DNA from 2 places in the Salimicrobium salexigens genome. Region 1 is predicted to be linked to the other one. Evidence: a T-box and tRNA genes for the amino acid it is inferred to sense, from the RefSeq annotation. Region 1 holds a T-box; the other holds one or more tRNA genes.
The links. The T-box of region 1 lies ahead of pheS (phenylalanine--tRNA ligase subunit alpha). A T-box ahead of a tRNA ligase gene usually reads a tRNA of that ligase, here a tRNA-Phe.
Positions count from the first base shown of each region.

Region 2: it encodes a tRNA-Phe, which carries the amino acid that the T-box ahead of pheS (phenylalanine--tRNA ligase subunit alpha) is inferred to sense. The anticodon was not compared.

Region 1 covers NZ_FTOK01000002.1:56,627-60,997, reverse strand. The annotation lists gene pheT (phenylalanine--tRNA ligase subunit beta) at 1-703, opposite strand, end outside; gene pheS (phenylalanine--tRNA ligase subunit alpha) at 716-1,750, opposite strand; T-box leader at 1,793-2,003, opposite strand; gene BW931_RS02515 (TrmH family RNA methyltransferase) at 2,051-2,788, opposite strand; gene BW931_RS02510 (M42 family metallopeptidase) at 2,911-3,996, opposite strand; gene BW931_RS02505 (dUTP diphosphatase) at 4,064-4,371, opposite strand, start outside.
Region 2 covers NZ_FTOK01000010.1:54,545-58,915, reverse strand. The annotation lists gene walK (cell wall metabolism sensor histidine kinase WalK) at 1-226, opposite strand, end outside; gene yycF (response regulator YycF) at 233-937, opposite strand; tRNA gene BW931_RS11430 (tRNA-Phe) at 1,230-1,302, opposite strand; gene BW931_RS11425 (LOG family protein) at 1,379-1,921, opposite strand; gene BW931_RS11420 (adenylosuccinate synthase) at 2,000-3,292, opposite strand; gene dnaB (replicative DNA helicase) at 3,431-4,371, opposite strand, start outside.

The DNA of each region.
Region 1 (4,371 bases):
TCACTTCAACATCCTGCACAACGAAAGCCCCATAATACGGGTTCGCTTCTTTATCTACAATTTCTACCGCTACGTCTGAGTCCGCTTTATCTTTCGCTTCCTCATAGGAAGGACGCTCGAGCGTGTAATTCCGAGCAAGAGCAGCTGCCGTTTCGTAAGCCATCCCCACCATGCTCAGGACATCGGCACGGTTCGGTGTCACGTCAAGTTCAAGAACAGAATCATCCAGGTTCAGAAGTTTCACTGCGTCTTCTCCCGTTTCTGTATCCTCAGGAAAAACGAAGATGCCGTCTTTGAAAGCTTCCGGCACATCCTCCTCGTTCACCCCGAGTTCCTGAAGGGAACAGATCATTCCATTTGATTCTTCCCCGCGCAATTTCGTTTTTTTGATTTTGAAGTTACCCGGAAGCACGGCTCCAGGCTTAGCTACAGCCACTTTCTGTCCTGCTTTTACGTTAGGGGCACCGCAGGCGATCTGCAGGGTCTCTTCTCCCGTGTCCACCTGACACAAAGAGAGTTTGTCCGCATCGGGGTGCTGCTCACAGCTGATGATATTCCCGACGACCACTCCCTGCGGCAGCTCTTCCGGTTCCGAGATACCGTCCACTTCAATCCCGGTTTTTGTTATAATTTCCGATAATTCTTCTGTCGTATAGCCGCTGATATCTACGAGCTCTTTCAGCCAGTTCAATGAAATAAGCATATTAATTCCTCCTTACGCGTTATGATATTGTTTCAGAAAACGTACGTCGTTCGTATAAAAATGACGGATGTCGTCAATTCCATGCTTCAGCATTGCAATCCGTTCAGGACCCATTCCGAAAGCGAATCCGGAATATTTTTCGGAATCGTATCCGGCCATTTCAAGAACGTTCGGATGCACCATACCTGCTCCGAGAATTTCTATCCAGCCGGTACCTTTACAGACGGAACACCCTTCTCCTCCGCAAACTTTACAGGAAATATCCATCTCTACAGAAGGTTCCGTAAAAGGGAAGAAACTCGGTCGCAGACGAATCATCCGTTCTTTTCCGAACATTTTAGCCGCAAATTCCTGCAATACCCCTTTCAAATCGCTCATCCGGACGTTTTCGTCGACAAGCAGCCCCTCGATCTGGGTGAACTGGTGGGAATGCGTGGCATCGTCGTTATCTCTCCGGTACACTTTCCCCGGACATATCATTTTCACGGGTTCTTTTCCGTTTTTTGCATTCATCGTTCTTGCCTGTACCGGAGACGTATGCGTACGCATCAGCAGCTCTTCGGTGATGTAGAACGTATCCTGCATATCACGGGCAGGATGGCCCTTAGGGAGATTTAATGCTTCGAAATTGTAGTAGTCCGTTTCCACTTCCGGACCTTCTTTGATTTCAAAACCCATCCCGATAAAAAGATCTTCAATCTCCTCAATAATCGAAGTGAGAAGATGCGGCCCGCCTACCTGGACCGGACGGCCGGGGAGGGTAACGTCAATGTCTTCATTTTTCAGCTGTTCTTCCAGGGCTTCGTCTTCAAGTCTGGACTGTTTTTCCTCAATGGCATCGGCAATTCTTTCTCTTACTTCATTTGCTAACTGGCCTATTACCGGACGCTCTTCTTTCGGCAATTTTCCCATACCCCTGAGCACTTCCGTTATCGGTCCCTTTTTACCTAAATATTCCACACGGACACTTTTCAATTCTTCAATGGTTTCCGCCTGCTCTACTTTCAGCAGTGCCTCCTGTTCGAGTTCCTGCAAACGTTCGTTCATTGTCCATACCTCCTTATAAATACAAAAACCCCGCCCCCCTGAAGAAGGGACGAGGTTCATGGTCGCGGTACCACCCTTGTTGACACAGTTGTGTCCACTTTGCGTAAGTTAACGGACCGTCATCCGGACACGACTGTGTCAGCTCAAGAGTGAAATTTCGGCAGTCGCTACGGCAGCAGCGTTTCCAGTCTGAGACGCTGCCTCCCTGTAACCGATATTGCGACTGTCTACTTTGCTCCGTCAAAGCTTTTACCTGTATAACTAATAAATAATTATAGGAAAATTGTAAAGTAAATGCAACTACTGATTCACAGCAAACATTAATATTCCTCCGGCCACAGCGACATTAAGCGATTCTGCTTCGCCGTATATCGGTATTTTCACTCTGTCGTCAGAAAGCCCGAGGAGTTCTTCCCTGACTCCATTCCCTTCATTGCCGAGGAGAATCGCTACTTTCTGCGGACGCTTCAGTTCCGAGTAATCACCGGCCCCGTGCAGGGCAGTCCCCCAAACGGCGACGCCTCTGCTTTTAAGTAAGGGAATCTCATCTTCCAGAGAGACTTCTATTACTTTCATGTCATGAAACATCGAACCCTGGGTCGCACGTACCACTTTATCGTTAAAACGATCTGCGCTTCCCCTGCCGATGAGTACTGCATCAAACCCCGCAGCATCTGCCGTCCGTATAAGAGTGCCGAGATTTCCGGGGTCCTGAATAGTATCAAGGAGAAGAAAACGCGATCCCGTCTCCACTCTCTCTTCTTTTTTATACACGACCGCCATAATCCCCTGCGGGGTCTCTGTCTCCGTAATCTCCTTCATTACCGCTTCACTTACAAGTTCCTTTTTCCCTTCATAAGAGACCGGCATGCGGGTCTCTTCCTGAACTATAAGTTCCTTCACTTCCCAGTCACTATTAACAACTTCTTCCACAAGGTGATAGCCTTCCACGAGGAAAAGTCCATACTGATCTCTGTATTTCTTCTTATGGAGTTTCTTCCACTCTTTCACTTTTTGATTTTTGACGGATGTTATCATTAGTTATTCCTCACTCTTTCCTTACTCTTACCGGTCATCGTTTACCAGCCGGTATTCTCAATTCTCACCGCAAAAGTAACAGGACCTCCCCCTTGGAAATGGAGCGGTCCTGTTCAGTATAATCAGTTGAACGTAATATTCTCGACAGTCTTAGTATCGAGGTTTTTAATCACTTCTACAATAATACTTACTGCGTTTTCGAAATCATCCCGGTGCAACATTGCAGCATGGGAATGGATATAACGGGTCGGTACTGTAATGGAGAGCGCCGGCACCCCATTATGGCTCAGATGAATGGATCCTGAGTCCGTACCGCCTGCAGCCATGGAATCGAACTGATAAGGGATATTATTCTTATCTGCCGTATCAGTCACAAAATCCCGCAGCCCTTTATGCGAAATCATGGAAGCGTCGTAAAGAATGATTTGAGGTCCTTCTCCCATTGAAGCCTGGGCATCTTTGTTCGTAACGCCAGGAGTATCACCGGCGATGCCGACGTCCACACCGAAAGCAATGTCAGGCTGGATCATGTTGGCAGCTGTCTTCGCACCTCTCAAGCCTACCTCTTCCTGAACTGTCCCTACACCGTAAACGATATTCGGGTGTTTTTCTTTTTTCAGGCGCTTCAATACTTCAATGGCAATTGCACAGCCGATCCGGTTGTCCCATGCTTTGGCAAGCAGCATTTTTTCGTTGTTCATCTGAGTGAACTCAAAATACGGGACAACGGAATCTCCAGGTTTCACTCCGAATTCAGCCGCTTCTTCTCTGGAGCCCGCACCGATATCGATAAACATATCCTTGATATCCACAGGTTTTTTACGCTGTTCTGCCGAAAGGATATGCGGGGGTTTCGAACCGATGACACCCGTTACGTCACCTTTTCCGGTCATTATTGTAACACGCTGGGCCAGCATCACCTGACTCCACCAGCCTCCTACTGTCTGGAAGTAGACGAACCCGTTCTCGTCCACACGCGTTACCATAAACCCTACTTCATCAAGATGGCCGGCCACCATCACTTTAGGGCCTTTCTTATCTCCGCGTTTCTCGGCAATCAGACTTCCGAGGTTGTCTGTGTATACGCTGTCCGCGTAGGGTTTTATGTACTGCTCCATCACGTCGCGGGCTTCTCTCTCATTACCCGGGACTCCTCTTGCATCCGTAAGATCTTTAAGCATCGTAAGCGTTTCGTCTTTCTTCGCCATCTTATTACCTCCTTTGAATTACTCCCTGTACATTATAAACCGAAGTCGAAAAAATCACAAAAATAACTCAATACCCACGGTCCTGACGATCGTAATTTTCATCATTTTTTTCGAGATAGGCCTGCTTCATATCTTCTTCAGAAATGTTCAGCGCAGCAGCAAGAGTTACGTACGCATCAAAAAGATTTTGATAAGCCTGCTTCGTTTTTTTACGTTTCCATTCTCCCAAACGTTGGTATACCGTTAGAAAGGCCTCCGTCCGGGAGGTGACATCGGAAATTTCCGCTGACTCGACATAACTGTTCAACTCTATTCCAAGGGAGAGCAGAAAATGAAGCCCGTCCACGTACTCTTCCTTGATGGTTTCATGATCAC
Region 2 (4,371 bases), on a different contig from region 1:
CAAGAGACGGATCCTCTTCAGTCCTGTCCTCTTCGAAGGCCTGCTGAATGTTGAAAGCCAGAGCGTCCAGCCGGCTTTCCACAGACTCCGTAAAGTTATTCTGCAGCTGTGCTTCCAGCCGATCGACGAAATAGGCACCGATCACCTGAAGACCGAGCAGAATAAGCAGGATGTATACAATAATCAGCTTCAGCCGGACCGACTGAAAAAAACCAACCTTACTCATACACGCCTACTCCTGTTCGGGATTTCTTAAATAATAACCGACACCGCGTCTGGTAACGATCCAGGCCGGAGTGCTCGGATTCTCCTCGATTTTTTCACGAAGGCGTCTGACAGTTACGTCGACTGTCCGGACGTCTCCGTAATAGTCATAACCCCACACCGTCTCCAGCAGATGTTCCCTGGTCATCACCTGTCCCGTATGGCGGGCCAGGTAATAAAGAAGTTCGAACTCACGGTGAGTCAGCTCAATATAGTTCCCGTCCCTTTTGACCGTGTAGGCATCCGGCTGGATACTGAGACGGCCGATTTCGATTTCCTTGGTACGCTGCACCCCTTCTTCCGGGTCATGCTGCTGGCGGCGAAGGTTCGCTTTTACACGTGCGATGAGTTCGCGGTTGCTGAACGGTTTCGTAACGTAATCATCCGCACCCATTTCAAGGCCGAGTACTTTGTCGATTTCGGCATCTTTCGCCGTAAGCATAATAATCGGCATGGCGTGCGTCTTCCGGATCTCCCGGCACACTTCGTTCCCATCTTTTTCCGGAAGCATAATGTCCAGAAGAACAAGATCGGGATCTTCCTCTTTGGCGCTCGCGATCGCCTCGTCCCCGTCGTGGGCACAAACGACCTGGTAGCCTTCTTTCTCCAGGTTGAATTTCAGTATATCCGCAATCGGTTTTTCATCATCTACTACTAATATTTTGTGAGCCATGTACGTTCACTTCCCTTTCTTCTGAACTTTCGTGCTCCTTATCTATTCTAACTCATTTTTTTTATCTTGTCCTTTTTTGATGAAAGAAAAAGGAGCCGGTACTTGTGAAAAAGATGGCCGTTGACGGTGTTTGTGCCGATCGGGAGGTTGCAGTCCTCACGAAGGGCACGATAACAGAGGAATCGTTACCTTCGGAAGAGAATTGGCCCTCCGGAGGTAACGATTTCTGCTTCTGCTTGAATTTTTTTATAAAAAAAGTACCCTGATCAATATCAGAGTACTTCGTCTGGAGTGGCTCGGGACGGAATCGAACCGCCGACACACGGATTTTCAGTCCGTTGCTCTACCGACTGAGCTACCGAGCCGCGGGAATGACAGGCGCCAATGCCTGACAACGAAACCTATCTTACCATAGCTTGTCGCTGTCGGCAATAGCGGGTATCATTTCTTTACTTCCCCTAAAGCATTGATAAGGTCGGCGGGGTCTTCTTCCAGCTTCAGACGGTTCGCGTGTTCAACGTCCACAAACCCGGATTCTACGGCGTGTTCCACCATCGTCATGAAAGGGGTGTAGTAGCCTGCCGCGTTCAGCAGTCCGACCGGTTTGTGGTGGATACCTATCTGCGCCCACGTAATCGTTTCCGTCAGTTCCTCAAGCGTACCGAAACCTCCGGGAAGGGCGATATAGCCGTCTGCGAGTTCGGCCATTTTCGCTTTCCGCTCGTGCATCGTGTCCACCTGTATGAGCTGCGTCAGTTTCGTGTGGGACACTTCGATACCGTCGAGCTGGCGGGGCATAACGCCGATCACTTCGCCGCCCTCCGACAGCGCGCCGTTGGCGAGAGCTCCCATCAGTCCCGCACTCGACCCTCCGTAGACGACCGTGATTCCCTGTCTGGCGAGCAGCCTGCCGAGTTCACCGGCCTTTTTTTCATACTCGGGGTTCTTTCCTTTACGGGACCCCGCAAAAATACATATTTTCATCTTTATTCCTCCCGAACCGAATTTATTCTGAATAAAGGAAAGACCCTTTGACTATGCAAAAGGTCTTTGGCAAAACGTTTACGATTCCCGGTAGACACTGCGTACCACGTTCGTCTGCGTGCGGTCCGGGCCGACGGAGAAAATGGACAGCGGGATGCCGGTAAGCTGAGCAATACGCTCCAGATAGTGACGCGCATTCGCCGGCAGGTCATCCAGACTTTCCGCTTTCGTAATGTCTTCCTCCCAGCCCGGAAGCTCTTCGTATACAGGCTCACATTCCGCCAGTTTCTTAAGGCTCGCCGGGAATTCTTCGATAATCTCGCCTTTATACTTATAGGACGTACAGATTTTCAGCGTGTCGATACCTGTAAGTACGTCCAGGGAATTCAGCGACAGATCGGTGATACCGCTCACGCGGCGGGCGTGACGGACGACGACACTGTCGAACCAGCCGACGCGGCGAGGACGTCCGGTCGTCGTTCCGTACTCATTTCCGGTTTCACGGATCTGATTTCCGATTTCGTCTGTCAGTTCCGTCGGGAAAGGTCCGTCTCCGACTCTCGTCGTGTAGGCTTTGGAGACGCCGACGACGTTCTTGATCTTCGAAGGACCGACACCGGCACCGATTGTTACTCCGCCTGCAATCGGGTTGGAGGATGTAACGAATGGATACGTACCCTGATCGATATCAAGCATGACCCCCTGCGCTCCTTCAAACAAAACGCGGCGTCCTTCGTCGAGGTTATCGTCCAGAACGACGGAGGTGTCGCATACATACTTTTCGACCTCCTGGCCGTACTGATAGTATTCTTCAAGGATATCGTCGATCTCAAACGGGCGGTCTCCGTATACCTTCTCGAACAGACGGTTTTTCTCGGTCAGGTTCTGTTCCAGTTTCTCCCGGAAGCTTTCCTTATCCAGAAGATCCGCGATCCGTATACCCATACGGGCTGCCTTATCCATATAGGCAGGACCGATTCCTTTTTTCGTAGTACCGATCTTGTTATCACCTTTATCCGCTTCCTGAAGCTCGTCGAGTTTCAGGTGATAGGGAAGGATGACGTGCGCCCGGTTACTGATACGCAAGTTGTCCGTTGAAATACCGCGCTCATGTAAATAGGCCAGTTCTTCCTTCAGTGCTTTCGGATCGATGACCATACCGTTTCCGAGCACGCAAAGTTTATCTTCAAAGAAAATCCCTGAAGGAATCAGGTGCAATTTATATGTAGCATTATCAAATTTGATTGTGTGACCTGCGTTATTCCCACCCTGATAACGGGCTACGACTTCCGCATGCTGGGATAGATAATCCGTAATTTTGCCTTTTCCTTCGTCCCCCCACTGGGTTCCGACTACTACTACTGATGACATGAAGGCACCTCCTACGTTAATTCTTTTTCAGTTTACCAATAATACAGGGCACCGTCAACAAAAACCGAACATTAAACAGTTAATAACTATTAATATTCGTTAAATATTGTTTTATGACCGAAAAAATCCCCCTCTGCGCTAGGCAGGGGGAATATCTGAATCGCTGTAGCGGTGGTCGAGGTCGACGAACTTGTTGTATTCTTTCACGAAGGCAAGTTCGACGTTGCCGACCGGGCCATTCCGCTGTTTCGCTATAATGATTTCGATAATGTTCTGGTTCTCCGATTCCTGATCGTAATAATCATCCCGGTACAGGAAACCGACGATATCGGCATCCTGCTCAATCGACCCGGATTCCCTCAGGTCGGACATCATCGGACGTTTGTCCTGACGTGATTCCACTCCACGGGAGAGCTGGGAAAGGGCGATGAGCGGAACGTTCAGTTCACGCGCCAGCCCTTTCAGGGAACGGGAGATTTCCGATACTTCCTGCTGACGGTTCTCCCGGGAGTTTCCGCTCCCCTGAATGAGCTGCAGGTAATCGATGAGAATCATCCCGATGCCGTGCTCCTGTTTAAGGCGACGGCACTTCGATCGGATTTCGTTGACGCGCACGCCCGGCGTGTCGTCTATATAAATCCCTGCGTTCGAAAGACTTCCCATCGCCATCGTCAGTTTGTTCCAGTCATCGGATTCCATTTTTCCGGTACGCAGACGCTGGGCGTCTATGTTGCCTTCCGCACAGAGCATACGGGAGACGAGCTGATCGGCGCCCATTTCCAGACTGAAGATCGCAACGTTCTCTCCTGTCTGACCGGCTACGTTCTGCGCGATATTCAGGGCGAATGCCGTCTTACCCATCGACGGACGGGCCGCGATGATGATCAGGTCGTTCCGCTGGAAGCCGGAGGTGATCGTATCGAGATCCCTGTAGCCGGTCGGGATTCCGGTGATGTTGCCGTCACTCTGGTGAAGCTGTTCAATATTATCATACACGTCGATCAGGACGTCTTTGATGTTTTTGAAAGCCTGGGAGTTCTTCCGCTGGGACACATCGAGAATTTCTTTTTCCGCCTGGT